DNA from 2 places in the Streptomyces sp. NPDC093984 genome. Region 1 is predicted to be linked to the other one. Evidence: predicted binding sites of a transcription regulator. Region 1 holds the regulator's gene; the other holds the start of a gene.
The links. Region 1 encodes HspR, which represses chaperone genes until heat shock. Its sites were predicted from a motif close to TTGAGNNNNNNNNNCTCAA; they were not measured.

Region 1 (8,010 bases):
TGACCCGCATCCTCTTCGTCTGCACGGGCAACGTGCACCGCTCGGTACTCGCCGAGCGGCTGCTGGCCGCGCGGCTCCCGCCCGGGTCCTCCCTGCGGCCGGAGAGTGCCGGCACGGAGGCCTGGCACCGCTCTCCCATGGAGGACACCACCAGGGCGGTACTGGAGGAGCTGGGCGGTGACGGCTCCGGGTTCGTCTCCCGCCCGCTCACGGCCCAGCTCGTCGCGGAAGCCGCGCTGGTCCTGGGGCTCGCGCGCGAGCATCGGGAGGCGGCGGTGCGGCTCGCTCCGTGGGCGATGCGGCGCTGCTTCACGCTGAGGGAGTTCGTGCGGCTCGCGCACGAGTGCGACAGGGGGGTGGGCGGTTTCGAAGCCGTGGTGGCGGCCGCCGCCGCCCGCCGGGGGGCCACGGCCCCCGTCCCGCCGGCCGACGACGACATCCCGGACCCCTGGGGCAGACCCCGGCAGGAGCTGTACGAGTGCGCCCGGGAGATCGACGGGGCGGTGAGCGGGATGGCCCGGCTGTGGGGCATGGGCGAAGGGGGTGCATCATCGATGGGGGGACGAAACGGGTCGGAAGAGAGAAACTCTTCTCTTTCCCCTCTTTCGTGATCCCCGCCGACTCCGTGGGTCCTGCAGGGCCCGGGCGTCACTCGGCTTTTGCATAGGGGTGCGCTCGGGCTCCACCCCTGCCACCTGCGGTGATTCCCTGATTGCCGAACATCGCCGGATGAAAGTTGAGTCCCTCTGACTCAGCTCTGTTGACGCCGCGCCGACCCTCGTGCATCCTTGAGCCTGTTCCACTCAAGTCAGCTGGAGGATTCACCATGGCACGTGCGGTCGGCATCGACCTGGGCACGACTAACTCCGTCGTCAGCGTTCTGGAGGGCGGCGAGCCCACCGTCATCACCAACGCCGAGGGTGCCAGGACCACGCCGTCCGTCGTCGCCTTCGCCAAGAACGGCGAGGTGCTGGTCGGCGAGGTCGCCAAGCGCCAGGCGGTCACGAACGTGGACCGGACCATCCGCTCGGTGAAGCGCCACATGGGCACCGACTGGAAGATCTCGCTGGACGGCAAGGACTTCAACCCGCAGCAGATCTCCGCGTTCATCCTGCAGAAGCTGAAGCGGGACGCCGAGGCGTACCTGGGCGAGAAGGTGACCGACGCGGTCATCACCGTCCCGGCGTACTTCAACGACTCCGAGCGGCAGGCCACGAAGGAGGCCGGCGAGATCGCCGGTCTGAACGTGCTCCGTATCGTCAACGAGCCGACCGCCGCCGCCCTGGCCTACGGCCTCGACAAGGACGACCAGACGATCCTCGTCTTCGACCTCGGTGGCGGCACCTTCGACGTGTCCCTCCTGGAGATCGGCGACGGCGTCGTCGAGGTGAAGGCCACCAACGGTGACAACCACCTCGGTGGTGACGACTGGGACCAGCGCATCGTCGACTACCTGGTCAAGCAGTTCCAGTCCGGTCACGGCGTGGACCTGTCCAAGGACAAGATGGCTCTGCAGCGTCTGCGTGAGGCTGCCGAGAAGGCGAAGATCGAGCTGTCCTCGTCCACCGAGACCTCGATCAACCTGCCCTACATCACCGCCTCGGCCGAGGGCCCGCTGCACCTCGACGAGAAGCTGACCCGCGCCCAGTTCCAGCAGCTGACCGCGGACCTGCTGGAGCGGTGCAAGACGCCGTTCCACAACGTGATCAAGGACGCCGGCATCTCCATCAACGAGATCGACCACGTCGTCCTCGTCGGTGGCTCCACCCGTATGCCCGCCGTCGCCGAGCTCGTCAAGGAGCTGACCGGCGGCAAGGAGGCCAACAAGGGTGTGAACCCGGACGAGGTCGTCGCCATCGGCGCCTCGCTCCAGGCCGGTGTCCTCAAGGGTGAGGTCAAGGACGTCCTGCTCCTCGACGTCACCCCGCTGTCCCTCGGCATCGAGACCAAGGGCGGCATCATGACCAAGCTGATCGAGCGCAACACCACGATCCCGACCAAGCGGTCCGAGATCTTCACCACGGCCGAGGACAACCAGCCGTCCGTGCAGATCCAGGTCTACCAGGGCGAGCGCGAGATCGCGGCGTACAACAAGAAGCTCGGCATGTTCGAGCTGACCGGTCTGCCGCCGGCGCCGCGTGGCGTCCCGCAGATCGAGGTCTCCTTCGACATCGACGCCAACGGCATCATGCACGTCACGGCGAAGGACCTCGGCACCGGCAAGGAGCAGAAGATGACCGTCACCGGCGGCTCCTCGCTCCCGAAGGAAGAGGTCGACCGCATGCGTGAGGAGGCCGAGCGCTACGCGGAGGAGGACCACAAGCGCCGCGAGGCCGCCGAGGCCCGCAACCAGGGCGAGCAGCTCGTCTACCAGACCGAGAAGTTCCTCAAGGACAACGAGGACAAGGTCCCGGGCGAGATCAAGACCGAGGTCGAGGCCGCCGTCGCCGAGCTGAAGGAGAAGCTCAAGGGCGAGGACACGGCCGAGATCCGCTCCGCCACCGAGAAGGTCGCGGCCGTCTCGCAGAAGCTCGGCCAGGCGATGTACGCCGACGCCCAGGCCGCGCAGGCCGCCGCCGGCGGTGCCTCGGCCGGTGCAGGTGAGGCCAAGGCCGACGACGACGTGGTGGACGCCGAGATCGTCGACGACGAGCGGAAGGACGGTGCCGCGTGACGGAGGAGACCCCGGGCTTCGAGGAGAAGCCCGACGTCCCCTCCGGCGCCACCCCTGATGACGCCGAGCCGCAGGCCGCCTCCCCCTCTTCGGAGGAGGCGGCGGCCCCGGCGGGGGACGCAAGCGACAACAACGCCGGTCTGGTGGCCCAGCTGGACCAGGTGCGCAAGGCGCTCGGCGAGCGCACGGCGGACCTCCAGCGCCTCCAGGCCGAGTACCAGAACTACCGCCGCCGCGTCGAGCGCGACCGGATCACGGTCAAGGAGATCGCCATCGCGAACCTCCTGACCGAGCTCCTGCCCGTGCTCGACGACATCGGCCGCGCACGGGAACACGGCGAACTGGTGGGCGGTTTCAAGTCCGTCGCCGAGTCGCTGGAGACCGTCGCGGCGAAGATGGGTCTGCAGCAGTTCGGCAAGGAGGGCGAGCCCTTCGACCCGACCATCCACGAGGCCCTGATGCACAGCTACGCGCCGGACGTCACCGAGACGACGTGCGTGGCGATTCTGCAGCCCGGGTATCGCTTCGGCGAGCGCACCATCCGCCCCGCGCGGGTGGCCGTCGCCGAGCCGCAGCCGGGAGCGCAGACGGTCAAGGCCGAGGAGACCGGCGAGGCGGGCGACGACAAGGAGAACGGTGGCCCGGACGAGGGCTGACGTACACCACGAACGCGTAGGGAAGGAGGGGCGTCGGGGATGAGCACCAAGGACTTCATCGAGAAGGACTACTACAAGGTCCTCGGCGTCCCCAAGGACGCCACCGAGGCCGAGATCAAGAAGGCGTACCGGAAGCTCGCCCGCGAGTTCCACCCGGACGCCAACAAGGGCAACGCCAAGGCGGAGGAACGTTTCAAGGAGATCTCCGAGGCGAACGACGTCCTCGGCGACCCCAAGAAGCGCAAGGAGTACGACGAGGCCCGCGCCCTGTTCGGCAACGGCGGCTTCCGTCCCGGCCCCGGGGCGGGCGGCTCGTTCAACTTCGACCTGGGCGACCTCTTCGGAGGCCAGGGCGGCGCCGGGGGCGGCTTCGGCGGTGGTCTCGGTGACGTCTTCGGGGGCCTGTTCAACCGTGGCGGCGGCGCGGGCACGCGTACGCAGCCCAGGCGCGGCCAGGACATCGAGTCCGAGGTCACGCTGAGCTTCATGGAGGCGGTGGACGGGGCGACCGTGCCGCTGCGCATGTCCTCGCAGTCACCGTGCAAGGCCTGTTCGGGTACCGGCGACAAGAACGGCACGCCGCGCGTGTGCCCGACCTGTGTCGGCACCGGGCAGGTGGCGCGCGGCTCGGGCGGCGGCTTCTCGCTGACCGACCCGTGCCCGGACTGCAAGGGCCGCGGGCTGATCGCGGAGCACCCGTGCGAGGTCTGCAAGGGCAGCGGCCGGGCCAAGTCGTCCCGGACGATGCAGGTGCGCATCCCGGCGGGCGTGTCCGACGGGCAGCGCATCCGGCTGCGCGGCAAGGGCGCGCCCGGCGAGCGGGGCGGCCCGGCCGGCGACCTGTACGTGGTCGTGCACGTCAATCCGCACCCCGTCTTCGGCCGCAAGGGCGACAACCTGACGGTCACCGTTCCCGTGACGTTCGCGGAGGCGGCGCTCGGCGCCGACATCCGGGTGCCCACCCTCGGCGGGCCCCCGGTGACGCTGAAGCTGCCCCCCGGCACGCCGAACGGGCGTACGATGCGCGCCCGTGGAAAGGGCGCGGTCCGCAAGGACGGCACCCGCGGCGACCTGTTGGTCACCGTGGAGGTGAGTGTCCCGAAGGACGTGTCGGGGAAGGCTCGTGACGCGCTGGAGGCGTATCGCGAGGCGACCGCGGGCGAGGACCCGCGGGCGGAGCTGTTCCAGGCCGCGAAGGGAGCATGACCAGATGGACGGCCGTCGACGCAACCCGTATGAGCTGACCGAGGACACCCCGGTCTACGTCATCTCGGTGGCGGCCCAGCTCTCCGGACTGCACCCGCAGACGCTGCGCCAGTACGACCGCCTGGGCCTCGTGTCCCCGGACCGCACCGCGGGGCGGGGCCGGCGCTACTCGGCCCGTGACATCGAACTGCTCCGCCAGGTGCAGCAGTTGTCGCAGGACGAGGGCATCAACCTGGCCGGAATCAAGCGCATCATCGAACTGGAGAACCAGGTCGCCGCGCTCCAGTCCCGCGTCGCGGAGCTTCAGGACGCCCTCGACGGCGCGGCGGCGGCGATGCGCCAGCGGGAGGCGGCCGTCCACGCGTCCTACCGCCGGGACCTGGTGCCGTATCAGGAGGTCCAGCAGACCAGCGCGCTGGTGGTGTGGCGGCCGAAGCGGCAGCAGCAGGACTGAGGGGACATCCGACGCCGAAGGGGCCGGGAGGAGTCAATCCTCCCGGCCCCTTCGGCATGCGCGGCGAAAGGCGCCTCGGGTGCCTCAGAGCAGATCCGGCCGGATCCGGTAGGGATGCGCCGGCGCGGTCTCGCTGCCGTCGGCACGGACCCCGACCACCCGGTAGTACGAGATGGTGCCGAGCGGCTGGGTGGGGTCGAGGTAGGAGAAGTAGTACTCCGACTCCGGCTTCTCCGCGGGGACGGTGGCCAGGAAGTCGTACGTCTCGGTCGCGGGGTTCCAGCGGCTGACCCGGAACTCCTTGATGTCGCCGCAGGTGTCGCCGCGGCAGTCCCAGAGGGTTGGGGCGATGTCCTCGCTTCCCCGGTGCCAGCCGCCGGAGCCGTACAGCGGTCCCTGGTCGGCGCCGATGGGCTCGCCGGGGGCGATCGTCAGCTCGGTCGCGGTCACCTGCGGGGCCGACGGGTCGTTGGCGGACATCGAGTTGCCCCACTTGTCCCGTGCGATGACCGTGAAGACGTAGGTCTCGCCGTTCGGCACGTCCGGGCACAGGGCCGCGAGCGGGTCGTCGGGCGCGTCGTCGCACATCGGCCCGGCCAGCCAGTCCACGGTGCCGTCGGCGCGCCGTTTCCCGGCCAGGACACGGTAGGAGACGACGTCGTCGTCCACGGGCCGGTCCCACCGCAGGGCCACGCCGTCGGCCCGCGGGGTGGCCGTCAGGCCCGTCAGCGGGCGCGGGGCGGTGAAGTCGGCGGTGGTGACGGTGACGGTGTCGGACGCCTTCGACACATTGCCGCTGCCGTCGGTGAAGGTGACGCCGTAGGTGTAGGTGGTGTCGGGTTCCCAGTCGAGGTCCTTGCAGATGTACTCGACGTCCGCGCCGATGCCGCTGCCTTGGTCCGGGTCCTTGCAGGCGACCTTCACCGAGTCGGCGCCGAGCGTGCCGCCCTTGGAGCGGAGGACCGCGAAGTGGGCGCCGCTGTCCAGCTCGTCGGAGGTGGGGTCCTGCGGCGCGTACCAGTACAGGGCCACCTCGGCCCGGTCGGGGACGGCCCGCAGGCCGTGGGGCGGCGCCGGTGGGGTGCGGTCGAGGCTGTCGGAGGTGACGGGAGCCGAGTACGCTCCCGCGTTCCCGGCCGCGTCGTAGGCCCGTACGACATAGGTGTGCTGGGTCGCGGACTGCCCCATGTAGTGGGTGTAGGACGTGCCGGTGAGCTTCTCCAGGCGGGTGTTCGTCCCGGTGGCCGGGTCCCGCTCGTACAACTCGTACCCGGCGGCGTCCGGTACGGGGTTCCAGGCGATCACCATGCCGTACAGGTCGCCGTGCGCGCTGAGCCCCGAGGGCGCTGCCGGACCGGTGAGGTCGGGGGTGACCACGGGCAGGTCGGCCGTGCCCGCCGACTCGTTGCCGGCCTTGTCGTACGCGCGGACCTCGTAGTAGTAGGTCTCGCCGGTCGGCGGCGGGGTGTCGGTGTACGTGGTGGAGGTGGTCGTCGCCAGCGGCTTACCGGGGTAGGAGGAGCCCTTCAGCCGCCGGTGGACCCGGTAGCCCGCGAGGTCCATCTCGTTGTTCTTCGCCCAGACCACCTTCGCCTTGCCGGTGGTCCTGTCGTAGGAGACCGAAGCGCCGGTAGGGGTCAGGGGCTTGACCTTGTCGACCGTGGCCGACGTACGCGGCGCGTAGGAGAACGAGACGTTCGCCGTGCCCGTCCAGTTGACGTAGTCCACCCGCAGGGTGTGCTTGCCGGACGGGATGGTGGCGTTGACGGTCTTCTTCTGGGTGGTGGAGACGTTCTTCCAGATGTCGACCTTGCGGGTGCCGTCGAGGTAGACGCGGATGCCGTCCTGGGTGCTGACCGTGAAGGCGAAGGGGCCGCCGGAGCCGAAGTCGCGGGTGAGGGTCCAGCGGACGGAGAAGTTGTTGCTGGGCAGGCCCGAAGCCGGGGCGCCCGTGCCCCAGTTCTCGTTGACCGTGCTGTCGCAGTCGGTCTTCTTCGGGGTGCCCGAGAAGGTGGTGTTCGCGAAGAACTGCCGCTTGAACACCGGTGAGGTGCAGGTGGTCGCCGCGGAGGCGGGTGTGGTGACGGTGGTGAGCAGGCCGCCCGCGGTGGCGAGCACGACGGCGGTGGCCGCCGTGGCGGTCGTGCGTCGTCTGGCTGGGTTCATTCGGTCCTCTGATCGGATCGGGACGCGGCGAGGCGTTTGTGATCACGACCCGTGAGGCGAGGGAGAGGTTGTACAGGAACTTTACTTTTCGCTGACTTTTCGGGGGGTGAGGGCGGTGACACGTGTCTGTCGGCGCGTGATGCGGATCACGTTTCCCGGTATTTGACCAATATGACGCCCCAGCCGGGTAGTTGACCGCACGTCAGTTGTCGATCGCTCCAGGTGACGGGGTCGGCCGACGTCAGGCTGAGGCGTGGAAACAGCCCCCACGCAACGTTCTCTTGGTTTTCACTTGACTTGCACAGTGATCCTGTTGCCATCTCGTTAACCGGTAGTTCTTGACGCTGCCCACCGTCCCCGCGTTGGCTTTCAGCCACCTGGGTCGCAACGCTGCTCCCTCGCCCGGAAGGCACCTGATGTGAACGTTCGTACCACCCGTAGGACCGCTGTGCGTCGTACCGCCATAGCCCTGGCCGCCTCGGCGTCGGCCGTCTCGCTCGCCGCGTGCGGCGTCATCGACGGAGTCGGCGGCAGCAGCAGCTCCGCCACCCCGAAGAAGGGCAACGACATCACGGTCGGTCTCCTTCTGCCCGAGAAGGAGAACCCGCGGTACGACAGGTTCGACTACCCCATCATCGAGAAGCAGGTCGCCTCCCTCACCGACAACAAGGGCAAGGTCTTGTACGCGAACGCCGACGCCGACGCGGCCACGCAGAACAAGCAGCTCGACCAGATGATCGCCGACAAGGTGGACGTGCTGCTGGTGGACGCGGTCGACGCCAAGGCCATCGCGCCGGGCGTGCAGAAGGCCAAGGACGCGGGCATCCCGGTCATCGCCTACGACCGGCTCGCCC
Region 2 (8,010 bases), on a different contig from region 1:
CCGGCCCGCTCCAGCTGGCGCGGGAGCAGGTGGTCACGGGCGATGACGACCTTCTCGTCCTCGGTGTAGCCGTCCAGGCGGACGATGTCCATCCGGTCGGCGAGCGCCTCCGGGATGGCCTCCAGGACGTTGGCCGTGGCGAGGAACACCACGTCCGACAGGTCGAGTTCGACCTCCAGGTAGTGGTCGCGGAAGGTGTGGTTCTGCGCCGGGTCCAGGACCTCCAGCAGGGCCGCGGCCGGGTCGCCGCGGAAGTCGGAGCCCACCTTGTCGATCTCGTCCAGCAGGACGACCGGGTTCATGGAACCGGCCTCCTTGATGGCGCGGACGACACGGCCGGGCAGGGCGCCGACGTACGTACGGCGGTGGCCGCGGATCTCGGCTTCGTCGCGGACGCCGCCGAGGGCGACGCGGACGAACTTGCGGCCCATGGCGTGCGCGACGGACTCGCCGAGGCTGGTCTTGCCGACGCCGGGCGGGCCGACGAGCGCCAGCACGGCGCCGCCGCGGCGGCCGCCCACCACGCCGAGACCCCGCTCGGCGCGCCGCTTGCGCACCGCGAGGTACTCGGTGATGCGCTCCTTCACGTCGTCCAGGCCCGCGTGCTCGGCGTCCAGGACGGCCCTGGCGCCGCGGATGTCGTACGCGTCCTCGGTGCGCTCGTTCCAGGGCATCTCGAGCACGGTGTCGAGCCAGGTGCGGATCCAGGAGCCCTCGGGGGACTGGTCGCTGGTGCGCTCGAGCTTGTCGACCTCCTTGAGCGCGGCCTCACGGACCTTCTCGGGCAGGTCGGCGGCCTCCACGCGGGCGCGGTAGTCGTCGGACTCCTCACCCTCCTGGCTGTCGCCGCCCAGCTCGCGCAGCTCCTTGCGGACGGCTTCCAGCTGGCGGCGCAGCAGGAACTCGCGCTGCTGCTTGTCGACGCCCTCCTGGACGTCCTTGGCGATGGACTCGGCGACCTCCTGCTCGGCGAGGTGGTCGCGGAGCTGCTGGGTGGCGAGCTTCAGCCGGGCCACCGGGTCGGCGGTCTCCAGGAGTTCCACCTTCTGCTCGGTGGTGAGGAAGGGCGAGTAGCCGGAGTTGTCGGCGAGCGCGGAGACGTCGTCGATGGCCTGGACTCGGTCGACGACCTGCCAGGCGCCGCGCTTCTTCAGCCAGCTGGTGGCGAGGGCCTTGTACTCCTTGACGAGTTCGGCGACGTGGCCGGGCAGCGGGTCGGGAACCGTCTCGTCGATGCGTGTTCCCTCGACCCAGAGCGCCGCGCCGGGCCCGGTGGTGCCCGCACCGATCTTCACCCGTCCCAGGCCGCGGATGAGGGCGCCCGGGTCGCCGTCCGCGAGCCGGCCGACCTGCTCGACGGTGCCGAGGACTCCGGTGGCGGCGTAGGTGCCGTCGATGCGTGGAACGAGCAGGACCCTTGGCTTTCCGGGCTCGGAACGGGCGGCCGCCTGGGCGGCCTCCACCGCCGCGCGCACCTCGGAGTCGCTCAGGTCCAGCGGGACCACCATGCCGGGCAGGACAACCTCGCCGTCGAGCGGCAGCACAGGCAGGGTGAGCGGTGTGGACGTCGAAGCCATGATCTCCCCTTCGGCAGTCAAGTTGAGCTGTGCAGGCTCAATGCACCAGAGGATTCGATTGTTCCCCGACCCTTGTTCGCTGTCAGCGATCAGTCGGTGCGAGTGCTGTGACCAGGCACGGAGCGGCTCGGGGGGAGAGATCACCGCCAGAGGCCGGGACGGATCACCGTGAGAGGCCGGGACGGCGTCCGGGACGGCGCCTGCGACCGTGCTGCGTTGAGCGGCGCGCGGCGGAACCGCAGGGCGGATGCCTGAGTCATCGAACCGGCGCCAGGGTGACCTCGGCTCCGGTCCGGGCCCAGCGCCGTACCAGCGGCCAGGTCGCGATGCCGACCGCCAGCGCCAGCAGATGGCCCCAGTTGCTCAGCGGGTCCGTGAACTCGGCCAGGTCCTGGAGGAGCAGCGCGGTGAACACGATCAGCACGGTCCAGCGCAGCCACGGCCGCAGCAACCCCGTCAGCGCGCCCAGGCTCGCCGCCACGCCGAAGCTGATGCCGTAGTCGAGGCGGTGCAGTGAACTGTCCGGCAGATGGCCCGCCAGCACCGCGAGGCCGACCGGGACCTCGGTGCCCAGCGTCGCGAGAACATGCCCGAGCAGGAAGACGACCGCCGTGCGGGCACCGCCTATCCGCCGCTCCAGCGCCGTCAGCACGACCAGGAAGACGAGCGCGTAGTACGACATCATCCCGCCCGCGATCCACAGCGCGCTGGCCAGCAGCACCACCACCGGACTGCGCATCAGATGCGCGACGTCCGTGCTGGATCCCTGGTACAGCGCGTCCATCAGCGAGGGGTCGGCGAACTGGGCGAACAGCGAGGTCACCAGCAACACGGCGGCGTAGCCGAAGGTGAACGGCGCCCGCGTGGGGCTCGGCAGCAGCGACGCCACGCGTGGTGCCGTCCACCGCACCGGGAGCGCGGCCGCGGGCTCGACGGGCGGCGGCGCCGTGCGCTGACGCGGCATGCCGTTCAGAAGCGGCGCGCCCGTCTCGGGGGGCGTGAGCATGGCGTCAGCCGCCGAGACCGTACGTTCCAAGGTGCGGCGCTCCTTCCGTCACGCTCCACCCTTCGCGCCGCGCCGGTCGCTGTCTATGACCGACGCCACCCGAGGCGCGATTCACAGCAACTTCCCAGCTGTTTCCGGCGTCCGGGGTGACCGCGCACGGCTGCCGGCGGCATCGGCGGTCCGTTCGACCGCTGCGGGAAATCAGTTCGATCGCCGGGGAAAATCCGTCGTCCCGCGCCCCACCGGTCACCAGAATGTGGTTCATGCCTCATCCGTACGACACCGACGAGACCCCGGTGGTCCTGGACCGTCGCGAGGGCCCGCACGGCGAGGTCGTGCTGCGGCGCCACGGTGAGCTGCTGCAGATCATCGCCAACGGCTGCTTCCTGATGGACACCTCCGACGGTCGCTCGGAACGGCTGCTGGTGCAGGCCGCGTCGGACGCCCTGGACGGCCGCCCGGAACCGAGCGTGCTGATCGGCGGACTCGGCGTCGGCTTCTCGCTCGCGCACGCCGCGGCCGACCCCCGCTGGGGACGCATCACCGTCGTCGAACGCGAACGCGCCGTCATCGACTGGCACCTCCACGGCCCCCTGTCCGCGCTGTCCGCCGACGCGCTCGCCGATCCGCGCACCCGCATCGTGGAGGCCGATCTGGTCGCCCACGTCAATGAGACATCGGACACGTACGACGCCCTCTGCCTGGACATCGACAACGGCCCCGCGTGGACCGTGACGGACGACAACGGCAGCATCTACTCGACAGCCGGACTCACAAGCTGCGCAAGGGTGTTGAAACCCGGCGGTGTGCTGGCGGTGTGGTCGGCCGAGCCCTCTCCGGAATTTGAAGGAACACTTAGGAATGCCGGGTTCCGGCAGGTGCGTACCGAAGAGGTGCCCGTTGCCCGGGGCGTTCCCGACGTCGTGCACCTCGCGATCGGACCTGGATAGCCGACCGGCGGTAACTCCCCGTACGCTGCTTCCCTGACGCGGATCATTCAAGCGTCAAACGCAGTCATGGGATCACCCCACGGATTCCGGAAAGCAACCCCAGGGGCGGGCGATGGAGCAGACACACACCTCCCACAACGGCACGACGGCGACCCCGGGCGCTCAGCGGCGCGTCCTGGTGGTCGAGGACGACCAGACGATCGTCGACGCCATCGCCACCCGTCTGCGCGCGGAGGGATTCCTCGTGCAAACGGCAGGTGACGGTCCGGCGGCGGTCGACACGGCGGAGGCCTGGCAGCCCGACCTGCTGATCCTCGACATCATGCTGCCGGGCTTCGACGGCCTGGAGGTCTGCCGGCGCGTGCAGGCCCAGCGCCCGGTGCCGGTGCTGATGCTCACCGCGCGCGACGACGAGACCGACATGCTGGTCGGGCTCGGTGTCGGCGCCGACGACTACATGACCAAGCCGTTCTCGATGCGGGAGCTGGCGGCGCGCGTGCACGTGCTGCTGCGCCGGGTGGAGCGGGCCGCGCTGGCCGCCGCGACCCCGCGCACCGGGATACTCCGCCTCGGTGAACTGGAGATCGACCATGCGCAGCGCCGGGTGCGGGTGCGCAGCGAGGACGTCCATCTGACGCCCACCGAGTTCGATCTGCTGGTGTGCCTGGCCAACACGCCGCGCGCCGTGCTCTCCCGTGAGCAGCTGCTCGCCGAGGTGTGGGACTGGGCGGACGCCTCCGGCACCCGCACCGTCGACAGCCACATCAAGGCACTGCGGCGGAAGATCGGCGCCGAGCGCATCCGGACGGTGCACGGCGTGGGCTACGCCCTGGAGACCCCGACGCCATGAGCGACGGGCGGTCGGCCGCGCGGAGGAACCCCGGGCAGCCCTGGGGCGGCGTACGTCCGTTCTCGATCAAGACCAAGCTGGGCGCGCTGGTCGTCATCTCGGTGTTCATCACCACGGGCCTGCTGATGATCGCGGTGCGCACCGCCACCGAGCTGCGGTTCATCACGGTGTTCTCGATGATCGCCACTCTGCTGATCACGCAGTTCGTGGCCCACTCGCTCACCGCCCCGCTGGACGAGATGAACGCGGTGGCCCGGTCGATCTCGCACGGCGACTACAGCCGTCGTGTGCGTGACAACCGCCGGGACGAGATGGGCGACCTGGCCCAGACGATCAACCTGATGGCCGACGAGCTGGAGGCCCAGGACAGGCAGCGCAAGGAGCTGGTGGCGAACGTCTCGCACGAGCTGCGCACCCCCATCGCGGGCCTGCGCGCGGTGCTGGAGAACATCGTCGACGGGGTCACCGAGGCCGACCCGGAGACCATGCGCACGGCGCTGAAGCAGACCGAGCGCCTCGGCCGCCTGGTGGAGACGCTGCTGGACCTCTCCCGCCTGGACAACGGCGTCGTTCCGTTGAAGAAACGTCGCTTCGAGGTGTGGCCGTACCTCTCGGGCGTCCTCAAGGAGGCCCAGATGGTGTCCTCCGCGCGCGCGGGCATCGCCTCGGGCTCCGGCAGTCACACCCGTACGGACGTCCATCTGCACCTCGACGTCTCCCCGCCGGAGCTGACCGCGCACGCGGACCCGGAGCGGATCCACCAGGTCGTCGCCAACCTGATCGACAACGCGGTCAAGCACAGCCCGCCGCACGGCCGCGTCACGGTGAAGGCCCGGCGCGGCCCCGCCCCGGACTCCCTGGAGCTGGAGGTGCTGGACGAGGGCCCCGGCATCCCCCAGTCGGAGTGGCACCGGGTCTTCGAGCGCTTCAACCGCGGCGCCGTGAACCGGCCGCACGGGCCCGGCAGCGACGGCGGCACGGGCCTCGGCCTGGCGATCGCCCGCTGGGCGGTGGATCTGCACGGTGGCCGGATCGGTGTGGCCGAATCCCCGCGCGGCTGCCGGATCCAGGTCACCCTTCCGGGAGAGCCATCTCTTCCAAGTTGACGTAAAGTTCGAAGCGGAGCAACAAGATCCACGCCTGTCCGCGCAGCCGGACACGTGTGATCAGGCAGAGGCCCGCGCACTTCCCGCGCCGGGCCGGGGTCGTCGCACCCGTCCGCAACCGGAACCACGCTTGTTTCCCGCCATTTCAACCCCTGAAACGCACTTTCTGATGTGACTTACGCGACGATGAACCGGCCCGACCTGACCTTCGCGGTCTTGGAGGCGTAGCCTTAATTCCCGCTGTCCAATCACCTTGTGAAGCGGAAGAGGGCGGTTGCCGCCGTGTCGCCACAGTCCCCGAGTAACCCGAGCGTCTCGACCGACGACCAAGCCGGGAGGAATCCCGCTGCTGCGTTCGGTCCCAACGAGTGGCTCGTCGACGAGATCTATCAGCAGTACCTCCAGGACCCGAATTCGGTAGACCGTGCCTGGTGGGACTTCTTCGCCGACTACAAGCCCGGGGCCGCCGCCGCTGCCGCCTCGGCTCCGGCGGGTACCGCGGCCGCGGGGGCCGCGGAGACCACCACGGCGCCCCAGGCAGCGCAGGCCGCGCCCGCGGCCCCCGCCGCACCGCAGGCGCCGGCCGCAGCCGCACCGCAGCAGGCCGCCGCACCGGCCCCGGCGAAGCCCGCCCCGGCGGCCGCCGCACCGGCTCCGGCCAAGCCCGCCGCACCCGCCGCCGCGAAGCCCGCCGCGGCCCCCGCCCAGCCCAAGAAGGACGAGCCCGTGTCCGAGGCCCCCGCCGGCCCCGAACTGGTGACGCTGCGCGGCCCCGCCGCCGCCGTCGCGAAGAACATGAACGCCTCCCTGGAGATCCCCACGGCCACGTCCGTGCGCGCGGTCCCGGTGAAGCTGCTCTTCGACAACCGCATCGTCATCAACAACCACCTCAAGCGCGCCCGCGGCGGGAAGATCTCCTTCACGCACCTCATCGGCTACGCGATGGTCCAGGCCATCAAGGCGATGCCGTCGATGAACTGGTCGTTCGCGCAGAAGGACGGCAAGCCCACCCTGGTCAAGCCGGACCACGTCAACCTCGGCCTCGCCATCGACCTGGTCAAGCCCAACGGCGACCGCCAGCTCGTCGTCGCGGCGATCAAGAAGGCCGAGACGCTGAACTTCTTCGAGTTCTGGCAGGCCTACGAGGACATCGTCCGCCGCGCCCGCGACGGCAAGCTGACGATGGACGACTTCACCGGCGTCACCGTCTCCCTCACCAACCCCGGCGGCCTCGGCACGGTCCACTCCGTGCCGCGCCTGATGCCCGGCCAGTCGGTGATCATGGGCGTCGGCTCCATGGACTACCCGGCGGAGTTCCAGGGCACCTCCCAGGACACCCTGAACAAGCTCGGCATCTCCAAGGTCATGACGCTCACGTCGACCTACGACCACCGGGTGATCCAGGGCGCCGCCTCCGGCGAGTTCCTCCGCCAGGTCGCGAACCTGCTGCTGGGCGAGAACCGCTTCTACGACGAGATCTTCGAGGCCCTGCGCATCCCCTACGAGCCGGTGCGCTGGCTCAAGGACATCGACGCCAGCCACGACGACGACGTCACCAAGGCCGCCCGCGTCTTCGAGCTGATCCACTCCTACCGGGTCCGCGGCCACGTCATGGCCGACACCGACCCGCTGGAGTACCGCCAGCGCAAGCACCCCGACCTGGACATCGTGGAGCACGGCCTCACCCTGTGGGACCTGGAGCGCGAGTTCGCCGTCGGCGGCTTCGCCGGCAAGTCCATGATGAAGCTGCGCGACATCCTCGGCGTGCTGCGCGACTCGTACTGCCGCACCACCGGCATCGAGTACATGCACATCCAGGACCCCAAGCAGCGCAAGTGGATCCAGGACCGCGTGGAGCGTCCGCACTCCAAGCCGGAGCGCGAGGAGCAGCTGCGCATCCTGCGCCGCCTGAACGCGGCGGAGGCCTTCGAGACCTTCCTGCAGACGAAGTACGTCGGCCAGAAGCGCTTCTCCCTGGAGGGCGGCGAGTCCGTCATCCCGCTGCTCGACGCGGTGATCGACTCCGCGGCCGAGTCCCGCCTGGACGAGGTCGTCATCGGCATGGCCCACCGCGGCCGCCTGAACGTGCTGGCGAACATCGTCGGCAAGTCGTACGCGCAGATCTTCCGCGAGTTCGAGGGCAACCTCGACCCGAAGTCGATGCACGGCTCCGGCGACGTGAAGTACCACCTGGGCGCCCAGGGCACCTTCACCGGCCTGGACGGCGAGCAGATCAAGGTCTCGCTGGTCGCCAACCCCTCCCACCTGGAGGCGGTGGACCCGGTCCTGGAGGGTGTCTCGCGCGCCAAGCAGGACATCATCAACAAGGGCGGCACGGACTTCACGGTCCTGCCGGTGGCGATCCACGGCGACGCGGCCTTCGCGGGCCAGGGCGTGGTGGCCGAGACCCTGAACATGTCGCAGCTGCGCGGCTACCGCACCGGCGGCACGGTCCACATCGTCATCAACAACCAGGTCGGCTTCACCGCGGCGCCCGAGTCCTCGCGCTCCTCCATGTACG

Region 2: a site for HspR is predicted at 1,600-1,618, ahead of lon (endopeptidase La). Genes of this name have one in related genera too.

The regions. Positions count from the first base shown of each region.
Region 1 covers NZ_JBIWIM010000004.1:273,465-281,474, reverse strand. The annotation lists gene ACIRC0_RS17300 (low molecular weight phosphatase family protein) at 1-611, shown strand, start outside; gene ACIRC0_RS17305 (polysaccharide biosynthesis tyrosine autokinase) at 1-3, shown strand, start outside; gene dnaK (molecular chaperone DnaK) at 827-2,674, shown strand; gene grpE (nucleotide exchange factor GrpE) at 2,671-3,330, shown strand; gene dnaJ (molecular chaperone DnaJ) at 3,370-4,536, shown strand; gene ACIRC0_RS17280 (heat shock protein transcriptional repressor HspR) at 4,541-4,990, shown strand; gene ACIRC0_RS17275 (fibronectin type III domain-containing protein) at 5,075-7,156, opposite strand; gene ACIRC0_RS17270 (sugar ABC transporter substrate-binding protein) at 7,605-8,010, shown strand, end outside.
Region 2 covers NZ_JBIWIM010000002.1:798,536-806,545, reverse strand. The annotation lists gene lon (endopeptidase La) at 1-1,577, opposite strand, end outside; gene ACIRC0_RS11455 (rhomboid-like protein) at 1,834-2,613, opposite strand; gene ACIRC0_RS11450 (spermidine synthase) at 2,847-3,533, shown strand; gene ACIRC0_RS11445 (response regulator transcription factor) at 3,646-4,383, shown strand; gene ACIRC0_RS11440 (ATP-binding protein) at 4,380-5,489, shown strand; gene ACIRC0_RS11435 (multifunctional oxoglutarate decarboxylase/oxoglutarate dehydrogenase thiamine pyrophosphate-binding subunit/dihydrolipoyllysine-residue succinyltransferase subunit) at 5,772-8,010, shown strand, end outside.